DNA from 2 places in the Nocardiopsis sp. M1B1 genome. Region 2 is predicted to be linked to the other one. Evidence: riboswitches for the same ligand, from Rfam matches in the RefSeq annotation. Region 2 holds a riboswitch; the other holds the start of a gene.
The links. Region 2 has a riboswitch for glycine ahead of gcvP (aminomethyl-transferring glycine dehydrogenase). Riboswitches for the same ligand answer to the same signal wherever they lie in the genome.
Positions count from the first base shown of each region.

Region 1 (3,396 bases), 1.4 Mb from region 2:
TCTCCAGGGTGTCGCGCTGGCGCGCCAGCTCCGCGTCGACCGCGGCCGCCACCTCGGGGTCCAGTTCGCCCAGCGTCTGGTTGAGCGTGTTGTCAGTAGCCATCGGGGGCCTACTCCTCGCCTTCGGTCAGCTTGGTGTACTCCTCGGCGGAGAGAAGGTCGGAGGGCTCCTCGGAGATCCGGGCCCTGAACAGCCAACCGTCCTCGAAGGGCGAGGAGTTGATGGTCTCGGGCTCGTCCTCCAGGGCCGCGTTGACCTCGGTGACCTCACCGCTCACCGGCGAGTAGACGTCGCTGACGGACTTGGTGGACTCCACCTCGCCGCACGGCTCGTCCGCGGTCACCTCGCTGCCGACCTCGGGCACCTCGACGTAGACGATGTCGCCCAGGGACTCGGCGGCGAACGAGGTGATCCCGACGGTGGCGATCCCGTCCTCGACCACGACCCACTCGTGTTTGGCGGTGTAACCCAGCTCCGTGGGAACGCTCACTTCAACTCTCCTTGGAGGTGTTCCATTTTCCTGCCGCGCGCCCGTACGGCTGCCCGGCCCGGCCTACGCCCGGTCGCGCCCCGTGCGTGCGGGTCCCCTGTGGAGGGATCCCGCCGCGCTGGGGCGTGCGGGCCTTCGGGGTGTGAAGGCCCCTGCTGCTACGACTGCCGCTTGTAGAACGGCAGCTCGACCACGTCGACGTCCTCGCCCCGCCCGCGCACGTCCACGGTGAACGCGCCGGTCGAGGTGTCGAGGTCGCCGTCCACGTAGGCCATGGCGATGGGGCGGCCCAGGGTGGGTGAGGGCGCGCCGCTGGTGATGGTTCCGACGGAGGTGCCGTCGCGCAGGACCTCCTGGCCCTGGCGCAGCGGGCGGCGCCCGCGCGCGACGAGGCCGATGAGACGGCGGGGACGGGAGGAGCGGGAGGCCTCCTCCAGGGCCGAGCGGCCCACGAAGTCGCCCTTGTCGAACTTCACGACCCGGCCCAGACCGGCGTCGAAGGGGGTGAGGTCGGCGGTCAGCTCCTGCCCGTACAGCGGCATCCCGGCCTCCATGCGCAGGGTGTCGCGCGCGGAGAGCCCGGCGGGGACGAGGCCGTGCCGCTCGCCCTCGGCCATGAGGGCCTCCCACACCTCGGGGGCCCGGTCCGCGGGGCTGACGAAGATCTCGAAGCCGTCCTCGCCGGTGTAGCCGGTGCGGGCGAGCAGGACGGGCTCACCGGCGACGGTGTGCTCGTACCCGGCGTAGTAGCGGATGCCGTCCAGGTCGGCGTCGGTCAGCGGCGCCAGGACGTCGACGGCGCGGGGCCCCTGGACGGCGATCAGCGCGTACTCGGCCGACTCGTCGCGGACCTCGACGTCGAAGCCCGCGGCCCGCTCGGCCAGGGCCGGGGCGACCACCGCGGTGTTGGCGGCGTTGGCCACGACGAGGTACTCGTCCTCGCGCAGCCGGTAGACGATGAGGTCGTCCAGGACACCGCCGTCCTCGGCGGTGATCATGGAGTAGCGGGCGCGCCCCACCTTGACCTGGGACAGGTGGCCGACCAGCGCGTGGTCGAGGGCCTGGGCGGCCTGCGGGCCGGTCAGCCGGATCTCGCCCATGTGGGAGAGGTCGAACAGGCCCGCGGCCTCGCGCACCGCCCGGTGCTCGGCGGTCTCGCTGCCGTAGCGCAGCGGCATGAGCCACCCGGCGAAGTCGACGAGGGTGGCGCCGGCCTTCTCGTGGACCTCGCGCAGCGCTGTCGCGCGCGGCGCGGATGCGGCATCTGACATGGGCACTCCCGAGAGGATGGGCGTCGTGACTTGCGTGGCGTTGCCATCCTCCCCCTCTGTCATCTGTGCCTGAGAGCTTCGCCGCGCGCTCGGCGCGGCTTGCACCTTCGGCGAGGGACGGCTGTCCCTGCTTTCCAGAGTGGTCTCGCCCGTACGGTCCGCTGTGCCTGAGAGGTTGTCTTCGGGGAGGGATTGCTCCTTCGGCGGCCCGCGCTGGATACGCGGGCACTCTCCCGTACGGGGTCAGCAACACGTTCAGCCTAGCAGCGGCCGTGAACGGCGCCCAAGGGTGCCCGGCGCCGGGCGGGAGCGCCGGCGAGGCACCCGTGAGCGGCGCCGTCCGAGCCGTGCGCGCCGTGTCCGCCCCGGCCGCCGGGCTCCTCCGGTGTCCGACACTCCGGCCGCCTCCACCCTGGGGCGGGAGGGCGGGGATTAGCGTGTTCGGGGAGTACCGACCGGGGAGGGAGACGGATGCGAACCGACACCGGGAGGGCGGCGCGCGCCGCGCGCTCGCTCGCGGCCGGATGCGTCCTGTCCCTGGCCGCGGGCACGGGGTGCGCCGGGGCCGTGGACGGAGCGCGGGGGCCGGACGGGCGGGCCCGGGAGGGGGCGGAGACCGGGCCCCCGCCCCTGACGCGGGGTGACCTGGCCGCCGTCGAGCGCGAGGACCTGGAGGCGGTGTTCGCCGACGCGGGGGTGGAGGGCACCTTCGTGCTCCACGACGTGATGGAGCGGGAGGCGACCGTGGTGGAGCCGGAGCTGGCGCGCGAGCGCGCGGTCCCCGCGTCCACCTTCGACCTCGTCAGCACCCTGGTGGGGCTCCAGACGGGCGCGGTCGGGGACGTGGACGAGGTGGTCCCCCACGGGGGCGGACCCCAGCCCGTCGACCGGCGGGAGCGGGACACGGCCCTGCGCGAGGCCCTGCCCGCCTCGAACGTCCCCGTCTACCGGGAGGTGGCCCGCCGGATCGGGCACGGGCCGATGGCGGCCTGGGTGGACCGGCTGGACTACGGCAACCGTTCGGTGGGCGACGCACGGGCGCTGGACCGGTTCTGGCTGGAGGGGCCGCTGCAGATCTCCGCGATGGAGCAGACCGACTTCCTGGCGAGGCTGGCCCGCGACGAACTGCCCGTGGACGACGCCCACCAGGAGGCGGTGCGCGAACTCGCCGTTCTGGAGGAGGGCGAGGGCTACGCCCTCCACGCGAAGGCCGGGTGGGAGGCAGAGGCCGGTTCCGCGCCGGGCTGGTGGGTCGGCTGGGTCGAGAGCGGCGAGGACCTGTACACGTTCGCGCTGCGCGTCGAGCCGGAGGGGGACCAGGACGCCGAGCTGAGCGAGTCCCTGGGGAGGGAGATGCTCGTGGAGCTGGAGGTCCTGCCCGAGGAGGAGCGCACCGTCTGAACACCGCGCGGGCCCCGCGACGCGCGTCGGCCCGCCCCCGTCGCGGGAGCGGGCCGAGCGCGTCGTCCGGGAGTGGTTAGGCCTTGCGGCGCTGGCGCACGGCCTCGGCCAGCTGGGTCAGCACCTCGCCGGTGGTCTCCCAGCCCATGCACTTGTCGGTGATCGACTGGCCGTAGGTCAGGGCGGCGGGGTCGCCCAGCTTCTGGGCCCCCTCGACGATGAAGCTCTCCAGC
Region 1 covers NZ_CP196194.1:1,339,443-1,342,838, forward strand. The annotation lists gene glyA (serine hydroxymethyltransferase) at 1-103, opposite strand, end outside; gene gcvH (glycine cleavage system protein GcvH) at 111-491, opposite strand; gene gcvT (glycine cleavage system aminomethyltransferase GcvT) at 650-1,762, opposite strand; glycine riboswitch at 1,907-2,008, opposite strand; gene ACSTA4_RS06035 (penicillin-binding transpeptidase domain-containing protein) at 2,234-3,163, shown strand; gene ACSTA4_RS06040 (3-deoxy-7-phosphoheptulonate synthase) at 3,240-3,396, opposite strand, start outside.
Region 1: another riboswitch for glycine. It lies ahead of gcvT (glycine cleavage system aminomethyltransferase GcvT); the one in region 2 lies ahead of gcvP (aminomethyl-transferring glycine dehydrogenase).

Region 2 (3,396 bases):
ACCTTCTCCAGGTCGGCCTCGGTGGTGGTCTCGTCCACGCTCACGCCGACCGTGTACTCGTCCGCGGCCAGCAGGTTGTACCCGGCCTCCAGGGCGGACTCCACGACGCGGGCGGCGCTGGGCACGCGCACGCGCAGGGTGTCGAAGTAGGCGTGGTGCAGGACCTCGAAGCCGCGCTCGGCGAGGGCGTCGGCCAGGGCGGCGGTGCGGGTGTGCACCTGGCGGGCGATCGCACGCAGGCCGTCGGGGCCGTGGTAGACCGCGTACATCCCGGCCATGACGGCGAGCAGGACCTGCGCGGTGCAGATGTTGCTGGTGGCCTTCTCGCGGCGGATGTGCTGCTCGCGGGTCTGCAGCGCCAGGCGGTAGGCGGGCTTGCCCGCGTTGTCCACCGAGACGCCGACCAGGCGGCCGGGCAGCTGGCGGCGCAGCTTCTCGCCCACGGCCATGTAACCGGCGTGCGGGCCGCCGAAGCCGAGCGGGACGCCGAAGCGCTGGGTGGAGCCGACGGCGATGTCGGCGCCCAGGTCGCCGGGGCTGCGCAGCAGAGCCAGGGCCAGGATGTCGGCGGCCACCACCGCGAGGGCGCCGCGCTCGTGGGCCTGGGCGACGACCGGGCCCGGGTCGCGCACGGCTCCGCTGGAGGCCGGGTACTGCACCAGGACGCCGAAGGCGTCGCCCTCGGGCAGGCCCCGGGACAGGTCGGCGACCACGACCTCGATGCCCAGGGGTTCGGCGCGGGTGCGCAGCACGTGCAGGGTCTGGGGGAAGACGTCGGCGTCGACGACGAAGACGTCGGCCTTGCTCTTGGAGGCGCGGCGGGCCAGGGTCATGGCCTCGGCGGCGGCGGTGGCCTCGTCGAGCAGGGAGGAGCCCGAGACGGGCAGGCCGGTCAGGTCCGAGACCATGGTCTGGAAGTTGAGCAGGGCCTCCAGGCGGCCCTGGGAGATCTCGGGCTGGTAGGGCGTGTAGGCCGTGTACCAGGCGGGGTTCTCCATGATGTTGCGCAGGATGGCCGGCGGGGTGAGGGTGCCGTAGTAGCCCTGGCCGATCAGCGAGGTGCGCACCTGGTTGCGGGAGGCCAGGTCGCGCAGCTCGGCCAGGGCCTCGGCCTCGCTGAGCGCCGGGGGCAGATCCAGCGGCGCGCTGCGACCGGGGCCGGTGAGGATGGACTCGGGCACGGCGTCGGCCATGAGTTCGGCGGTGGAGCCGTAGCCGACCGCCTTGAGCATCTCCTGGACCTCGGCGGGCGTGGGGCCGATGTGGCGGTCGGCGAACACCCGGGCGGGCGCGCCCGGGGTGTGCACGGGCTGGTCTGGCACGGAGACCTCCTGGTGACAGGGCCGAGTCGGGTCGGCGGTGTTCCTCACGGTCTCCCCCTCTGTCACCGGGCACGAGGGTGCCCAGGCTTCAGAGCGGCCTCCTCCACGCGGTCCATGGTGCCTGAGAGGTTACTGGGGAGTATTGCCCCGTCGGCGCCCCGTTGCGGGGTCTCTCTCGCGCGGTGTCGACAGCCAGCTGACGATCTGTACGTGTGTACAAGCAGGGTGAATGTCGTTTTTCATCCCTGTTGTGACTACGACCGTACTCGATCGTCGCCTGGGGTAGCGCTCCCGGGCAGGCGTTTCGCCCACATCACACCGAGAGCCTGGAGGTTCCTCCAAGTAGCCGCGGGCCCGAAGTGCCCGCGCCCCCGGCCGACGCACGGCCGCCCCTGGGCTGCGGGCGGCGCCTGCCGGTCTCAGCCGGTGCGGCGCTCCCGGCGGCGCCTGGCCAGCTCGTCCACGGGCTGGGGCGCGGCGGCGGGCAGGTCGGCCCGCTCCTCCGCGGGCACCACGCCCAGGGCCTCCTCCACCTCGCGCCAGACGTTGCCCAGCGCCAGGCCGAACATGCCCTGACCGCGCTGCATGAGGTCCACGACCTCCTCCGGGGAGGTGCACTCGTAGACGCTGACGCCGTCGCTCATGAGGGTGATGCGGGCCAGGTCGGGGGCGGGTCGGCCGCGCAGGTGGTCGACCGCGGTGCGGATCTGCTGGAGGGATATCCCGGTGTCCAGGAGCCGTTTGGCGACCTTGAGCAACAGGATGTCGGGGAGGCTGTACAGGGGGGCGTTGTGGGCTCCGGTGAGCACGCTCGGCTCCACCAGGCCGGTCCTGGCCCAGTAGTCGAGCTGGCGGTAGCTGATCCCGGCGGCCGTACACGCCGCGGGGCCCCGATACCCGACGTCCATAGGCAGCGCCACCAAGTCTTCTTCGCACAGTAGGCCCTGCTGCCCCGCTAGCCGCAGCGCGGACCGCCTGTCATGGGGATCCCGCTTGCCGCTCGCTACCGCCACGCCGACCTCCGGCTTCTCGTCCCACGGCGGTCTCGACAGGGGATGTCCACTCAGGGAACGGGTGCGCCGTGGGTTCCACTGCACTGAAGGTAGGACGGCCGACCGGCAGCGTCAACGACACCGCGCGGCGCGTCGCCAAGTGCGCGCGGCGCCGGTGTGCCGGGGCCTCCCCGGTGGCGCCCGACGCGCAAGCGGGGGTTTCGGCCCTGATCATCACGACCACTTCCGTTACCCAATCTATCACCGGCTCCGCGGGCGAAGTCGCAGGTCGGGGCGTGTCCTCCCCGGCGCGCGCCACCACCGCGGCACGGGACCCGCGCCTGGGCGCGGGCCCCGGGGGAGTGCACGTGCGCCACGGGCCCCTACTCCGCGCGCCTGCCGAAGTCCTCGGGCGAGATGTTGTCCAGGAACTCCCGGAACGCCTCGACCTGGTCCTCCTGCTCGTCCGGGATGGGCATCCCGGCCTCGTCGATCACGTCCTCGTGCGCGTAGATGGGCGTGCCCGTCCGTAACGCCAGGGCGATCGAGTCGGAGGGGCGCGCGCTCACCTCCACGCCGTTGCTGAAGACCAGCTGGGCGTAGAAGATGCCGTCGCTGAGGCCGGTGATGTTCACCGTCTTGAGCCCGGTGTCCAGGGCGTCGAGGACGTCCCGGAACAGGTCGTGGGTGAGCGGTCTGGCCGGTGCGACGCCCTGTTGGGCCAGCGCGATCGCGGTGGCCTCCACACCGCCGATCCAGATCGGCAGGTAGCGGTCGCCTTCGGATTCCTTGAGCAGGACAATCGGCTGGTTCGAGGGCATCTCAACACGGACGCCGACGACCTCCATGTGCTTCACAGCGTCTCCGTCCCACGAGTCGTGATGCCGGATGGGCGCTCGTCCCTGCTCCCGCTGCGGATCAGGACCCGAGGGCGAAATCGGCACCCTTCGTTACAAAGCTCTCCGGCGGCGGGGGGCCGCAAACCTCATCGGCCCACCCGCCGCTCCCGCGGTCGTCCCCGCGCCGGTCAGCGGCGCGGTTTGGTCAGCAGGACCATCCGGAACTTGCCGATCTGGATCTCG
Region 2 covers NZ_CP196194.1:2,761,746-2,765,141, reverse strand. The annotation lists gene gcvP (aminomethyl-transferring glycine dehydrogenase) at 1-1,322, opposite strand, end outside; glycine riboswitch at 1,421-1,510, opposite strand; gene ACSTA4_RS11805 (MerR family transcriptional regulator) at 1,742-2,230, opposite strand; gene ACSTA4_RS11800 (bifunctional nuclease family protein) at 2,698-3,171, opposite strand; gene ACSTA4_RS11795 (FHA domain-containing protein) at 3,342-3,396, opposite strand, start outside.